3 regions of the Bradyrhizobium sp. NBAIM03 genome follow, and region 2 is predicted to be linked to each of the others. Evidence: predicted binding sites of a transcription regulator. Region 2 holds the regulator's gene; each other region holds the start of a gene.
What was found. Region 2 encodes LexA, which represses DNA repair genes until DNA is damaged. Its sites were predicted from a motif close to TGTTCNNNNTGTGTTCNG; they were not measured.
Positions count from the first base shown of each region.

Region 1: a site for LexA is predicted at 3,451-3,468, ahead of rmuC (DNA recombination protein RmuC). Genes of this name have one in related genera too.
Region 3: a site for LexA is predicted at 1,838-1,855, ahead of I6F21_RS31215 (ribonuclease T2). Genes of this name have one in related genera too.

Region 1 is NZ_JADYVS010000015.1:30,898-35,722, forward strand. Features, by position in the region: gene recR (recombination mediator RecR) at 1-9, shown strand, start outside; gene I6F21_RS22215 (hypothetical protein) at 98-532, shown strand; gene I6F21_RS22220 (MFS transporter) at 666-2,027, opposite strand; gene rmuC (DNA recombination protein RmuC) at 2,221-3,420, opposite strand; gene def (peptide deformylase) at 3,590-4,117, shown strand; gene fmt (methionyl-tRNA formyltransferase) at 4,254-4,825, shown strand, end outside.
Region 2 is NZ_JADYVS010000010.1:204,424-209,248, forward strand. Features, by position in the region: gene I6F21_RS17840 (ComEC/Rec2 family competence protein) at 1-572, shown strand, start outside; gene I6F21_RS17845 (GAF domain-containing protein) at 579-1,520, opposite strand; gene I6F21_RS17850 (hypothetical protein) at 1,738-2,172, opposite strand; gene lexA (transcriptional repressor LexA) at 2,547-3,248, opposite strand; gene glp (gephyrin-like molybdotransferase Glp) at 3,425-4,633, opposite strand; gene I6F21_RS17865 (hypothetical protein) at 4,765-4,825, shown strand, end outside.
Region 3 is NZ_JADYVS010000029.1:24,649-29,473, reverse strand. Features, by position in the region: gene rlmJ (23S rRNA (adenine(2030)-N(6))-methyltransferase RlmJ) at 116-976, opposite strand; gene I6F21_RS31215 (ribonuclease T2) at 1,100-1,792, opposite strand; gene I6F21_RS31210 (hypothetical protein) at 1,908-2,369, opposite strand; gene I6F21_RS31205 (hypothetical protein) at 2,553-2,852, shown strand; gene I6F21_RS31200 (DUF3617 family protein) at 2,899-3,429, shown strand; gene I6F21_RS31195 (ATP-binding protein) at 3,600-4,825, opposite strand, start outside.

The DNA.
Region 1 (4,825 bases), on a different contig from region 2:
CTGTTCTAGAGCGTTTTCGAGCGAAGTGGATACCGGTTCGCGTGAAGAAAACGCGTCAAAACAGGAATCTCCATCCAGACTTTACGGAACGGACGACATGACGAAACTTTTCGCCACGCGATGGGCTTTGGTCGCGACGATGCTGATGCTGGTGACCCCGGCCATCTCCGCGCAGCAGGGCGACGCGGCGCTGCCGCCGTCCAAGCCCGGGAAGCCGATCAACACTGGCGATGTGCTCTCCGGCGAGCTCAACGCGATGAAGGTGCGCGACGTCAAGAACGGCAAGCGCGTCGCGACCTACCAGATCACGTCGGAACCGCGCCGCCTGCCGCCGCCGAACGGGCTGTGCAATCTCGAAACCGGCCCTGAGACGTTCCAGCTCGTCACCTCCAGCGAGGCGCAGGCCGCCCAGCTGAAATCCTTCGTCGGCAAGGAGATCTCCGTGAAGGTGGACGAGGTCGCCTGCGCCAGCGATCCCGGCCAGATGAGCGAGGCCGTGATCACGAAGTGGAGCCTGATCAAGAAGCAGTAGGGGTGGAGTCGTCTCCCCGATTCCGGTGTCATCGCCCGCGAAGGCGGCGATCCAGTACGCCGCAGCTTCTCGGTCGATCACGACTGTCTCGGAGTACTGGATGCCCCGCCTTCGCGGGGCATGACAGGGGTGCCTACACCCGCACCGGCCCCAGCGCCTCGAAATGCCCGCGCTTCTGCAAGTACGCAAGCAGCATCAGGCTCGGGATGGCGACGAGGACGGAGATCGCGAAGAACATCGGCCAGCCCGTCGCTTTCGCCAGATAGCCTGCGCCCGACGACAAATAGGTCCGTCCCACCGCGGCGAGCGCCGTCAGCAGTGCATATTGGGTCGCCGTGTGCAGCGGGTTCTGGCACAGCGCCGAGAGATAGGCGACGAAGATCACGGTGCCGATGGCGTTGCAGAAATTGTCGGAGGTGATCGCGAGGGTCAGCGCCCATTCGTTGACGCCGACCAGCGCTAGCCACGAGAACGACAAATTGGACATCGCCTGCACGATGCCGCCGATCCACAGGCTGGTCGCGAGCGAATAGCGCCGGGCCACGAAGCCGCCGGCAAAGCCGCCGGCGAGGGTCGCGACGATGCCGACGCCCTTGACGATCACGGCATAATCGTTCCGCGTGAAGCCGATGTCGATGACGAACGGCACGGTCATGTTGCCGGAGAACGCGTCGGTGAACTTGAACAGCACGACGAAGGCGAGCACGACCCATGCTTCCTTGCGTCGCAGGAATTCCGAGAACGCGCCCAGCGCCGCATGGAACACCCGCGTGAGCGCGCCCTCGTCCTGCGTGGCGGCCTCGGCGCGCGCGGATTGTGCGGGCTCGGTGGCGGCGAGCGCAGTCGCCGTGCCGATCAGCACCAGAGCCGCCATCACCACATAGCCCCACATCCAGGCGGCGCCACGCGGGACGATCGCCTCGAAGCCGGTGACGATGAACAGGGCGCCTGCAGTCGAGACCAACATGCCGATGCGATAGGCCGCGACATAGGCGGCCATGCCGGCGGCCTGCTCGCTTTCGGGCAGGCTCTCGACGCGGAACGCGTCGACCACGATGTCCTGCGTCGAGGACATCGTCGCGACCAGCAGCGCGCCGAGCGCGACAAGCAGTGGCGAACGTGCCGGATCGGTCAGCGCCAACAGCAGGATCGCGCCGATCAGCAGCAGCTGCGCAAACACCAGCCACCCACGGCGACGTCCGAAGGCATGCGTGAAGAACGGCACATGCAGCGCATCGACCAGCGGCGCCCACAGGAATTTGAGCGTGTATGGCGTTCCAACCAGCGCAAACAGCCCGATCGTTCCAAGATCAACCCCGGCCTCGGCCATCCACACCAGCAGCGTCGATCCCGACAGCGCCAGCGGCAGCCCCGAGGAGAAGCCGAGAAACAGCACGATCAGCACGCGCGGCTGCAGGTAAACAGCAAGGCTGTCGCGCCAGGAGGACGAGGCGGCAGAAGCCGCGGCAGGGGAGGTCGCGTCGGGTGCGGTCATGGGGGGCGTGTTAGCAGATTCTGGGGGAAAAGACTCTCGCGGTAGCTGGTGAGACGGGAGAGCTTCCAACACGCTCGGTGTCATCGTCCGCGAAGGCGGACGATCCAGTACTCCGCGGCGTCTCGGTTCAACCACTCGGGCTGCGGAATACTGGATGCCCCGCCTTCGCGGGGCACGACAGTGTGCCCTAGTCTCACTCCCCCGCCTGGAGCTTGCGCGGAAACAGCTCTGCCGCTCCCGTCGCCATCAGGCGCGGCGCCTCCGGCGCATCGCTCTTGCTGAAATCGAGCTCCTCGATTCGCCCTGCGCGCTTTTCGATCTTGTCGGCGGAGATCAGCACCTGGCGGACGTCCTCGTTCACGTCGGCAAAATGCTTTTGCAGCTTGAGCACGCGGTCGCGCAGGCGCCCCAAATCGTCGCCGAGCTTGATCACCTCGGTGCGGATCTGGTCTGCGGCGTCGCGCATGCGCGCGTCTTTCATGATCTGCTGCATCACCTGGATCGCGAGCATCAGCAGCGACGGCGACACCAGCACGACGCGGGCGCGATAGGCCTTCTGGATCACGTCGTCGAAGCCGTCATGGATCTCGGCATAGACCGATTCCGACGGCACGAACATCAGCGCCATCTCCTGGGTCTCGCCGGTGACGAGGTATTTTTCCGCGATGTCGCTGACATGCTTCATCACGTCGCCGCGCAGCCGCTGCGTAGCAACGCGCCGCTCCTCGTCGGTGCGGGCGTCGTGCAGCGCCGTCATCGCCTCCAGCGGAAACTTCGCGTCGATGCAGAGCGGGCGCTGGTCGGGCAGGAACACGACGCAGTCCGGCCGCTTGCCGGTCGAGAGCGTGAACTGGAACTCGTAGGAGCCCTTGGGCAGACCGTCCTGGACGATCGCCTCCATCCGCGCCTGGCCGAACGCGCCGCGCGACTGCTTGTTGGCGAGCACGTCGCGCAGAGTGGTCACCTGCGTGGTGAGGTCGGTGAGGTTCTTGTGCGCGTTGTCGATGATGCCGAGCCGTTCATGCAGCGCGCGCAGGCTCTCCATGGTGTTGCGGGTCGAATGTTCCATGGACTGGCCGACCCGATGCGTCACCGAATCAAGCCGCTCGTTGACCGCGCGCGCCATCTCGGCCTGGCGTCCCGCCAGCGCCTGGGTCATGGCGTCGACCCGCCCCGAGGCCTCGCTCTGGGCGTGCAGCACCTGGGCGAGCCGCTCCTCGAGCTCGTCGGCCCGGATCGCGTTCGCCATGGCGAGTTCCGCGCCACGCCGCCCCGAGCGCGCGATCACGACCGCAATCACAACCAGCAGGATGAGGACGAGCGCACCGAAGCCGATCAGCGCATCGACGATGCGCACCGGCCAGTCGCCCAGCATGACAATGATCTCGTTCATGCCGCCTTGTAGCCGATTCGCTGCGCTCTCGCGAACGAAGAGGGAACATTCTGGGTTAACCGGCCCCTAATTTTCATGGTTAATGAAAGGTGAAGTTTTATGGTTAGCGAGGGGTTAACGGGTTCCGGGCCGCATTGACCGCATCCGGCGCGCGGCTTAAATCGCGGCCATGGCCCTCAGAGAAATCATCATCCTGCCCGACAAGCAGCTGCGCCTGGTCTCCAAGCCGATCGAGAAGGTCACGGCGGAGATCCGCAAGCTTGCCGACGACATGTTCGAGACCATGTACGACGCGCCCGGCATCGGGCTGGCGGCAATCCAGGTCGCGCAGCCGCTGCGCCTGATCACCATGGACCTCGCCAAGCGCGACGAGAACGGCGAGACTAAGCCGCTGCCGCGCGTCTTCATCAATCCAGAGATCATCGCCTCGTCCGAGGAACTGTCGGTCTACGAGGAGGGCTGCCTCTCGATCCCCGAATATTACGAGGAGGTCGAGCGTCCCGCGAAAGTGCGCGTGCGCTTCACCGATCTCGACGGTAAGGTGCACGAGGAGGATGCCGAAGGCCTCTACGCCACCTGCATCCAGCACGAGATCGACCATCTCAACGGCGTGCTGTTCGTCGACTATCTGTCGAAGCTCAAGCGCGACCGCGTCATGAAGAAGTTCGAGAAAGCCGCCAAGCGCGCGGCGGAGTGATAATTCCTCCGCCGTCATGCCCGGGCTTGTCCCGGGCATCCACGTTCTTTGCCGCCGCGAGCAGGACGAACGTGGATGGCCGGGACAAGCCCGGCCATGACGAGTACCTTGCTCGTTTCAAGGATTGTCTCGTCACATGCCCCTCCGCCTCATCTTCATGGGCACGCCCGATTTCTCCGTGCCGACGCTGCTCGAGCTGGTCGCGCATGGCCACGAGATCGCGGCCGCCTACACCCGCGCGCCGAAGCCGGGCGGCCGGCGCGGCCTGCAATTGCAGCCGACGCCGGTCGAGGAGGCCGCGCGAAAGCTGGGCATTCCCGTGCTGACGCCGAAGACGCTGAAGACCGAGCAGGCGCTGGCGGAGTTCCGCGCCTTCGATGCGGACGCGGCCGTCGTCGTCGCCTATGGCATGATCCTGCCGCAGGCGATCCTCGATGCGCCAAAACTCGGCTGCTACAATCTGCATGCCTCGCTGTTGCCGCGCTGGCGCGGCGCTGCGCCGATCAACCGCGCCATCATGGCAGGTGACGCCGAGAGCGGCGTGATGGTGATGAAGATGGATGTCGGCCTCGATACCGGCGACGTCGCCATGGCCGAGCGCATCACGATCACCGACAACATGACCGCGCTCGACCTGCACGATCGTCTGTCCCGCCTTGGCGCCGACCTGATGGTGCGCGCGATGGCCGCGCTCGAACGCGGCGGGCT
Region 2 (4,825 bases):
TGCTGGCAGCGATCCTCTGGGGACTGTCGGTGCGGCAGCCCGATATCCTGATTGCCGGGGATGGCGCGAGCGTCGCGATCCGGGGCGGGGATGGGCGCTTGCAGGTGATCCGCGCCAGCAAGGACAGCTTCCTGCTGAAGGAGTGGTTGGCTGCCGATGCCGATCCGCGCGATGCCGGCAACGCCTCGTTGGCGAGTGGGGTGTCGTGTGACGAGACCGGCTGCGTGGCGCCGCTCGCGGACGGACGACTGATCGCGTTGGCGACGCGTATCGACGCGCTGGCCGATGATTGCAGCCGCGCCGCGCTGGTGGTGACGGCGCGGCCTGCGCCACCCGATTGCGCGGCGATGGTGGTCGATCGGGCGGGTCTTGCCAGTCAGGGCGCACTGGCTCTGACGAGACGCGGCGAGGGCTTTTCGGTGCAGGCGGTGAGGACGAGGGGAGCAAGCCGTCCCTGGCTGCCGGCCGGCGCCGGCGAGGGAGATTTCGACGGCAGCCTCGTGCCGAAGGCGGCCGTGCCCCGCAACCGGGACGCAACGCCATCGGAGGCCGACTTGCAGGCCGACGATTGACGCGGATCACAAATACCAGGCCAGCACGGCGTCAAGCCTTCCGTTGCCGATGACCGGCAGGGCCACCATTCGGCTCAGCCCGGCTGCGCAGGCTTCGGAGCCGGCGATCGAGCCGTCACGGGTGAGATCGTCGTTGAGCGCGGGCATGCCGGCGGCCCAGGCGCCGCCAATGCTGCCTTCGCCCCTGGCGATGGACTGCGCCGCATAGCGTGCGGCGAGGTCGGTCTGCGCGCTGCAATCGCCGGCGCGAAAGACCAGCGCCGAACGGTCCTCGTTCGGGACCCAGATCTCGAAGCGTCGTGCAATCGGCGTTGCCTGCGCGGAGAGGAATGTCAGAACCCAGGTCTGGTCGGTACCGGTTCGGTAGGGCACGCCGACGCCGAGATTGATCCCGACCTTGGCGGCGTCCTCCCAGCGCAGGAAACTCTTGGCGTCGTGCAAGTCCTTGATGATCAGCGGCAGGCCCGCCTTCCAGGTGCGTCCGGGCAGGCCGAAGCCGCGCGGAAATCTGGTGTGGCGGGAGTTGAATTCGAACATGTCCGCGGTGCCGTAATAGCCATCGACGAGCCCCATCTCATGCGAGAGATCAGGATCGTTGTGCCAGAGTTCGATCGCGCCGACGTGCGCCTCGTCGTCGCCACAGAACAGCACCAGCACGGCTTGCAGGAATTCGCCCGCGAACACCGGCACCGCCACGCCGCAGGTGAGGCCGGCCGCAGCGGCCTGATCGGTCCGCTTGAAATAGGAGTTGGCGAATTTCGTGAGGATGACGGGGTGGCCACAGGCCCAGGCCTTGCCGGGAAGTCCCTCGTCATATCCGAAGTGCAGCTCTTCGCTGACGGCTTTGAACGCGGACAGCCCATCGTCGTAGAGGCCGCCGCCGAATTCCAGCCGCCTGCGCGTCCGGTCGGGTACCCAAAGTTCAACGACGCGAATGAAGGTCTTCATCGAGCGTGTCCGCCGCCTCAAACCACGACAGCATCGGTCATTTGGCTGCGGAGCGGACGTTCAAAATGCGGGCAGCACGGCCCAAACTTCGTGCGACGACGAGGCGCGGCGGTGGGCTCGCCGATCGAATGTCCTGAAACACAAACTTGCCGGGCTCGCCGGCCTCGGCCGGCGACGGCAATTTCAATCCCGGGCTCGGCCTGTCGGCCGAAGGGCGTCAGCCGATCGGCAGGCGCGTGATCGTGGGCCGCGTGTCGGCGACGATCTGCGGCTTGTGCTCGCGCTCGGGGGCTGGCTGCGTCACCGGCAATTGCAGCACGGTCGCGCGCTGGCCTTCGACGAGCTGCGTCACCAGCACGTATTTGCCGTCGGGGAATTCGATCGCGTCATGATGGCGATCGGGAATGTGCGGGTCGATCTTGCCGAACTTGCCGACGCGAGAGTTCACGGTGCGCGTCCAGATCCAGCGGTTGTCGTAGCGGACATTGTCGGCGAAAGCGAGCTCCGTCCCCGGCAGCAGACAGACCGCGACGGAGGGATCGGCTTCGGAAGCGAAACCGCGCGTCGAGGTGCCGCGGAAGGTTGTCGTGACGATCGTCTCGCCGACTTCGGCGGGGCGCGTCGCGACGGCATGCAGGCTGTAGTCACACATCGGGTGCTCCTCATGCTGGGATAGCGACCCGCGTCTCTTTCGAGGCGCAGGCCTCTATCAGAGTGGAAGCATACAACGCTCTGCTCGGTTATGGGCAAATCTGCGGCTCGCGTCCGCAGCGCGCGATCACATTATCTTTCCCGGATTCGATAGGAACAAACCTCGCGTCCTTGCATTCGGCCGGAGCTATCAGCACTGCCGGCACAACTCTACCGGCGAAGCAGAAATGGCTGCGCGCCTGCGCGGGGGAATGTCGCGCGGGAAGATGGACCGGACAGCCGGCGCGAGAGACCGGCCGGAGCGGGCAAGTATCCGCTCCGATCCTGGATCGACGATGCCGATCGCAGCGCGCGCGGCGCTTGAGACTTCCGTTATCAGTACTTCCGGTAAAGCCCGATCAGCTTGCCCTGGATCTTCACGCGGTTCGGCGGAAGAATGCGGACCTCGTAGGCGGCATTGGCGGGCTCGAGCGCGATCGAGGCGCCGCGGCGGCGGAAGCGCTTGAGCGTGGCCTCCTCGTCGTCGATCAATGCCACCACGATGTCGCCGGTATTTGCGGTCTCGTTGCGCTGGATCAGCGCCATGTCGCCGTCGAGGATGCCGGCCTCGACCATCGAATCGCCGCGCACTTCGAGCGCGTAGTGCTCGCCCGAGCCGAGCATGTCCGGCGGCACGCTGATGGTATGGCTGCGGGTCTGCAGCGCCTCGATCGGCGTGCCGGCGGCGATGCGGCCCATCACGGGCACCGCGACGGGGCGCTCGCCCTCGTCCGCGGGCGGGCTGGAGCTCGCGCGCACCTTGCCGAGATTGCCCTCGATCACGCTCGGGGTGAAGCCACGGCGATTGCCGGCGGCGGCCTGGAGCTCGGGCAGCTTGATCACCTCGATGGCACGGGCGCGGTTGGGCAGGCGGCGAATGAAGCCGCGCTCCTCGAGCGCAGTGATCAGGCGATGGATGCCTGACTTCGAGCGCAGGTCGAGCGCATCCTTCATCTCGTCGAAGGACGGCGGCACGCCGCTTTCCTTCAGACGTTCGCTGATGAACCGCAGAAGCTCGTATTGTTTGCGCGTCAACATCTCGACCAAAGTCCCCCGGTTGATGTCGTTCGATTCCGACACGATGAAGCCGGCACTAAGCCGCTACATCCTCGAAACAAATCATGAACGGACACTATATGTTCGATATGTGTTCCGCAACTGCTTAATTTATGGTGAACGCGGCCAAGCTCGCGGAATGCGTGTGGCTGGGCGGCTCAGACGGGCAGCCGGAGCACCTCGCAAGGCGTGCCGGCCTCGGCCTTCGGCGCGAACGGTGCGCGCACCAGAAGTACCTGTGCCGCAGCGAGATTCGCAAGAAGGGAGGAGTCCTGATGGCTGACCGGAAGGGCGACGCGCGTGCCGTCGTCGCGCTCCTCCAGCCGCGCACGCAGATAGTCCTCGCGCTGGTCGTTGGCGGCGAGATCGCGGCCCAGCACGGCGCGCTCGCGCCGATGATGAATCGCTGAACGGCCCGACAGGGCGCGAATCAAGGGGACCATGAACAGGAAGGCGCACACGTAGGACGACACGGGATTGCCGGGCAGGCCAATCACGCGCATCGCGCCTATCCGACCGTGCATCATCGGCTTGCCCGGCCGGATCGCGATCTTCCAGAACGCCATCGCGATGCCTTCGCCCTTGAGCGCCTGCTGGACCAGGTCGTGGTCGCCGACCGAGGCACCGCCGGTCGTGATCAGGATGTCGGCGCCGCTCTCGCGCGCGCGGCGGATGCCGGCGGACGTCGCCTCCAGTGTATCGGCGGCAATTCCGAGGTCGATGGTCTCGGCGCCCTCGCTGCGGGCGAGCGCATGCAGGGCATAGCCGTTGGAATAGACGATCTGGCCGCGACCAGGCGTGGTGCCCGGCATCACGAGCTCGTCGCCGGTGGCGAGAACGGCAACCCTCGGGCGGCGGATGATGGCGAGATGCGGATGATTCATTCCGGCGGCAAGGGCGAGATCGCGCTCGGTGAGGCGGATTCCCTTGCGCAGCAGCACGTCGCCTTCGCGGAAGTCGACGCCTGCAGGGCGGATGTGCCGGCCGAAAATGGCGGCTTCCTTGATCGTCACATGTTTGCCGTCGGCAGCTGTGTCCTCCTGGATCACGACGGCATCGGCGCCGTCGGGAACGACGCCGCCGGTGAAGATCCGCACGGCTTCGCCGGGGCCGACGCTTCCCGCGAGCGGCCGGCCCGCCGCGACCTCGCCGACGACGGTCAACCTCGAATCGTTTGCCGCGTCGGCCGTGCGCACGGCATAGCCGTCCATCGCCGACATCGCCTCCGGCGGCTGCGTGCGCCGCGCCGCGACATCGCGGGCTAGCACACGATGGTAGGCCTCGTCGAGGCAAACCATCTGTTCAGCCAGCGGCTCGACGCCGGCCAACACCGCGGCAAGCGCGTCAGAAACCGGCATCAGGGCCACGGGCGAACTCCGCAACAAATCAGGACTGGGTCGGCAAGTTCTAGCCGAGCGGAGGAGCTGAAGCAAAAGGCCTCCCTTGCCAGCCAGGAACCACACTTCCTTTTGGTCTCGACCCGGCTTATCTTCTGCCAATGACAGAACTGCTCGAAAAGGCGCTGAAGGCCGTGCGGCGGCTTCCTGCGGATAGCCAGG
Region 3 (4,825 bases), on a different contig from region 2:
AACGTAAAGCCAGTCACGGAAATAGCATAATACGGTTCTTTGCAGATTGACTACCGGTCCTGCATATTTTTCCCAAGAATGCCGGAGTGTTACGGCTTGGCGTCAATGCTTGGCGCTAAGGCTTGGGCACCTCCAGCCGGAATCTGGCAGCACCGCCCTGGCCGAGCGGTATTTCCAGCTCCGGCAGAATGGTCTTGAGCTCGCCGTGCAGCGTGTAGGGCGGGTTGACGATCAAGAGACCGGTGGAGGTGAGGGCGGCGCTGTCGGCTTGCGGCGCGACGCTGAATTCGAGGCGCAGGCATTTTCCGGGCGGCTTTGCTGCAGCTGCGAGCCGCGCGACGGTTTGTGCCAGCGTGTCGGTGGCGCGCCGGTTCTTGGCGGGATACCAGATTACGTAGATACCGGTCGGCCATTTCGCGAACGCTGCCGAGAAGGCTTCGCCGAGCCGCTCGAACTCGTCCTTGGCCTCGAACGGCGGATCGATCAGCACGAGGCCACGCCGCTCCTTCGGCGGCACGAAGGCCGGCAGCGCCACCCAGCCGTCGAGGTCGACCACGCGGGCCTGCTCGTCGCGGCGCAGCGCATCGATCAGCGCTTTCCGTGCCTTCGGCTCGAGCTCGCAGGCGACGAGCCGGTCCTGCGGCCTGAGCAGGCCGCGCGCGATCAACGGCGAGCCCGGATAGGCCTTGAGCTCCCCCTTCGGATTGAAGGCGCGGACGATGTCGAGATAGGGCTTCGTCAGCGCTGCGCTCTCGTTGGACAGGCGCGCCTGCAGCAGCCGCGCGATGCCGGTCAGCCATTCGCCGCCGCGGCGCGCCTCGTCGCTGTCGAGATCGTAGAGGCCGGCGCCGGCGTGGGTGTCGATGACGCGGAACGCTGCCGGCTTGTCCTGCAGATAAGTGAGGATGCGCGCCAGCACGATGTGCTTGATGACATCGGCGAAGCTGCCGGCGTGGAAGGCGTGGCGGTAGTTCATGGCGGAGAGGACTACGTTGTCTGGCGCGATCCTAACCCCTGTCATTGCGAGCGCAGCGAAGCAATCCAGAAATGCGTCCGCGGAGGCACTCTGGATTGCTTCGCTGCGCTCGCAATGACTGAGCTACCCGCCCCTGATCGGCGGCATCGTCACCTGGTCGCGGCGGCAGGCGCGGCGCTCGATCTCGTCGCAGGCGCGGAATTGCAGGTCCTTGCTGAGGCAGATGCGGACCTCGGACAGCCGTGTCCGGTTGCAGGTGACCGAGACGGCGGCATTGCTGAGACCCGGATTGGCCTTGATGAAGGCCTCCTCGACCTCCGCTGGCGCGACGGTCTTGGCCTGCGCCAGATCGAGATATTCGGCCGGAATCTTGATCGCAGCGCGCGCCTTGCGGATCATCTCGAAATAGCCGCGGCCCTCCAGCCCGGAGCAGGTGCCGTGCTTGTCCCATTCGTTGAAGATCAGGCCCGGCGCCGGCATCAAATCGAGCATCGAGGAGACGATGTTGCGGTTCAGCCGCGGCGCCGGGCGCTGGCAGTATTCCGGAAAACCGTTCTCGTATTGCGGCCACAGCCCATGCACCACGAAGGCGTAGGGCCGTCCGCCGCATTGCATCTGGGACCGGCCGCCGCGTTCGGCGGCTTCCTCGCAGAACGAGGGCGACCATGAAAGCGCCAGCACATAGAAATCGAACTCGCCCGGGGCGTTCTGCCGCTTGTCCTGTGCCTTCGCACCGCCGGCGAGGCTAGCCAACCCCGCAGCAAGAGTGAGCGAGATCATCAAACGGGACAACGAACGCAATCTGGAGTAAAACATGGCGACGCCCCTCAACTAGACTGTACAAACAGCCTAGCAGGCGATGGGAACATTTCAAGAACAAAATTGGAGCTGTCGTCGGCCGGCTGATCAGCCCAGCCAGCCGCTGCTGGAATCAGGGCTTGGCGGCGCGGCACGCCGGGTTATAGGCCCAGTTGCGATCCACCCCGACGACGCACCATTCGACGCCGTTGCCGTAGGAGGCGAAGCCGCCATCCTCGATGATCGAGAAATGCACCTTGCGCGGCTTGCCGTCATTGAGCATGGCCTCGCCGGTGCAATAGCGGCGCGGAATGTTGTCGGACTGCCAGGGCCGGAACGCGGTTTCGCGAACGGCGGAGAAGCCGGTGATCTGCAACGAAGAATTCCAGAACTTGGATTCCTTTTCGGCGAATTCGTGCACGATCCTCGGCAGAGCCCAGTCGCAAGGGGCGACGGCGCCGTCATAGCGCGGCCCGCTCAGCCAGAAATTCAGCTCCAGCGGATTGGCGGCCCTGGCCTCGCCGAGTGACAATGCTCCGAACATGAGGCCGAGCACGGCGGCGAAACGGAGCGATTTCTCGAAGGGGGCGCGCATGATCAATCCGGGCAGCTAAGGTCTTGCGAAGGCCGGACGGTGCCGCGAAGGTTGGAGGAGGTCAAGTGCAGCGCGGCAACACTTCGCAAGGACTTGACCAAGTGTCGCGGCCAACAGGGGTTCGGTTCTTTTCACGTGCGTCGCGGCACCGTAAACTGGCGCCAGCCAATTGGAGTGACGGGAATGCGAATCATTGCGGCCGCGGGCCTTCTTGCCAGCCTGGTTGTCTCAGGCATGATGGCGAGCCAGTCGGCGCGCGCCGATTACGTGCCGCCGTTCAAGGGCAACGACACCGGCGGCATCATCGCCTATTCGATGGCGACCCGGGTCGATGCGCGCCAGGTCGCGGTCGATCATTGCGCCCGCTACGGCAAGGTGGCGAAATTCCTGGCCGTGCAGGGCTATGAGGGCGGCTACATCTCGTTCTCGTGCCGCTGGGTGCCTTATGGCGCCGCCGACCGGCCGATCCGCACACTGTACTGAGGCGCTGTCGTAGGCGCCGCACCTCTCTCAGCCGGGAGCTTCCCTCATGACGCGCAAACTCGCTTTGCTCGGCTCGATGCTTTGCCTCGCGTTGTCGGCAGGCAGCGCCAGCGCCGACGAACTGCCGCTGCGCAAGGCCGGTCTTTGGGAGATGAAGCTGGTCACATCGGGCTCGCCCATGCCCGAGATGACCATGCAGCACTGCACCGACGAGACCGTCGACAAGGAGATGAGCAACAACGTCTCCCCGATGGCCAAGCAGATCTGCGCCAAGCAGGAGATCAAGAAGACCGCGACCGGCTATGTCAGCGATTCCGAGTGCAGCGTCGCCGGCGTCAGCACGACCTCGCATGCCGAGATCACCGGAGACTTCAACTCGGCCTACACGGTGAAGACGACCTCACACGCCAAAGGCGGCGTTGCTGGTGCGGCGGGGCGCGATAGCACGACGACGCTGCAAGCCAAGTGGCTCGGGGCCTGCAAGCCGGATCAGAAGCCCGGTGACATCGTCATGCCCGGCGGCTTCAAGATGAACACGCGCGACATGGACAAGCTGAAGGCGCTGCTGCCGAAGTAGGTGTACTCTTTCCCTCTCCCCTTGTGGGAGAGGGTGGATCGCCGCAAAGCGGCGAGACGGGTGAGGGGTTTCTCTCCGCGAATTCAATGAGGCTTGGACGCGCGGAGAGATACCCCTCATCCGGCGCTTCGCGCCACCTTCTCCCGCAAGGGGAGAAGGGAAGACCCCACCTACACCGGTATCCGCACGCTCGCCCTCAATCCTCCCATCGGGCTGTCACCGAGCGTGATGTCGCCGCCGTGCGAGCGGGCGATGTCGCGGGCAATCGCGAGCCCCAGGCCGGTGCCGCCTTCGTCCTGGTTGCGGGCGTTGTCCAGCCGCAGGAACGGCTTGAATACCTCTTCGCGCAAGTGGGCGGGAATGCCGGGGCCGTCATCGTCGACGGTGACGGTCAAATAACGGTGATCGCGTTGGCCGGTGATGGCGATGTTCTTGCCGTAGCGCGCTGCGTTGGTGACGAGGTTGGCGAGGCAGCGCTTGAACGAAGCCGGCTTCACCGTCACCACGGGCAGGCCGTTGAAGGCGACGGTCGCGGTATGGCCGTGACGCTCGGCATCGCTGCGCAGCTCCTCGAGCGCCTGCGCCATGTCGGTCGGCTGCGACTGCTCGCCGGAATCGCCGCGGGCGAACGCAAGGTAATCCTCCAGCATCATCGACATTTCGTCGACGTCCTTGCGCATGCCTTCGAGCTCGGGACTGTCTCCGATCAGTGCCAGCTCGAGCTTGAAGCGGGTCAGGATGGTGCGCAGATCGTGGCTGACGCCGGCGAGCATCGCGGTGCGCTGCTCCATCGTGCGCTCGATGCGCGACTTCATCTCCAGGAAGGCGACGGCCGCGCGCCGCACCTCGCGCGCGCCGCGCGGCCGGAAATTCGGGGCCTCGCGGCCCTTGCCGAAACTCTCGGCGGCATCGGCGAGGCGCAGGATCGGCTTGATCTGGTTGCGCAGGAACAGCACCGCGACGATCAACAGGATCGAGGACGTGCCGACCATCCAGAACAGGAAGATCTCCGAGTTCGAGGCATAGGCGGCGCTGCGCTGCGCGAACACGCGCATCACGGCGTCGTCGAGCTGGATGCGGATCTCGACCAGGTTGGAGCGGCCGACCGTGTCGATCCAGAACGAGCGGCCGATCTGGCGGCCGAGCTGCACCGACAGCGTCTGGTCGAGCAGCGAGAAGAACGGTTTTGGTCCCGGCGGCGGCATGTCGCCGGCAGGCAGGAAATCGACGACGAGGCCGAGCCGCTGCTGCGCGATGCGGCGGATCTCGGTGCGGTCCTTGTCCTGCGGATAGCCCTTGTAGACGTCGATCAGCGCGGCGATGTCCTGCACCACCGCGGCCGACAGGCGGCGCGTCACCGTGTTCCAGTGCCGCTCCATGAACACGAAAGCGACGA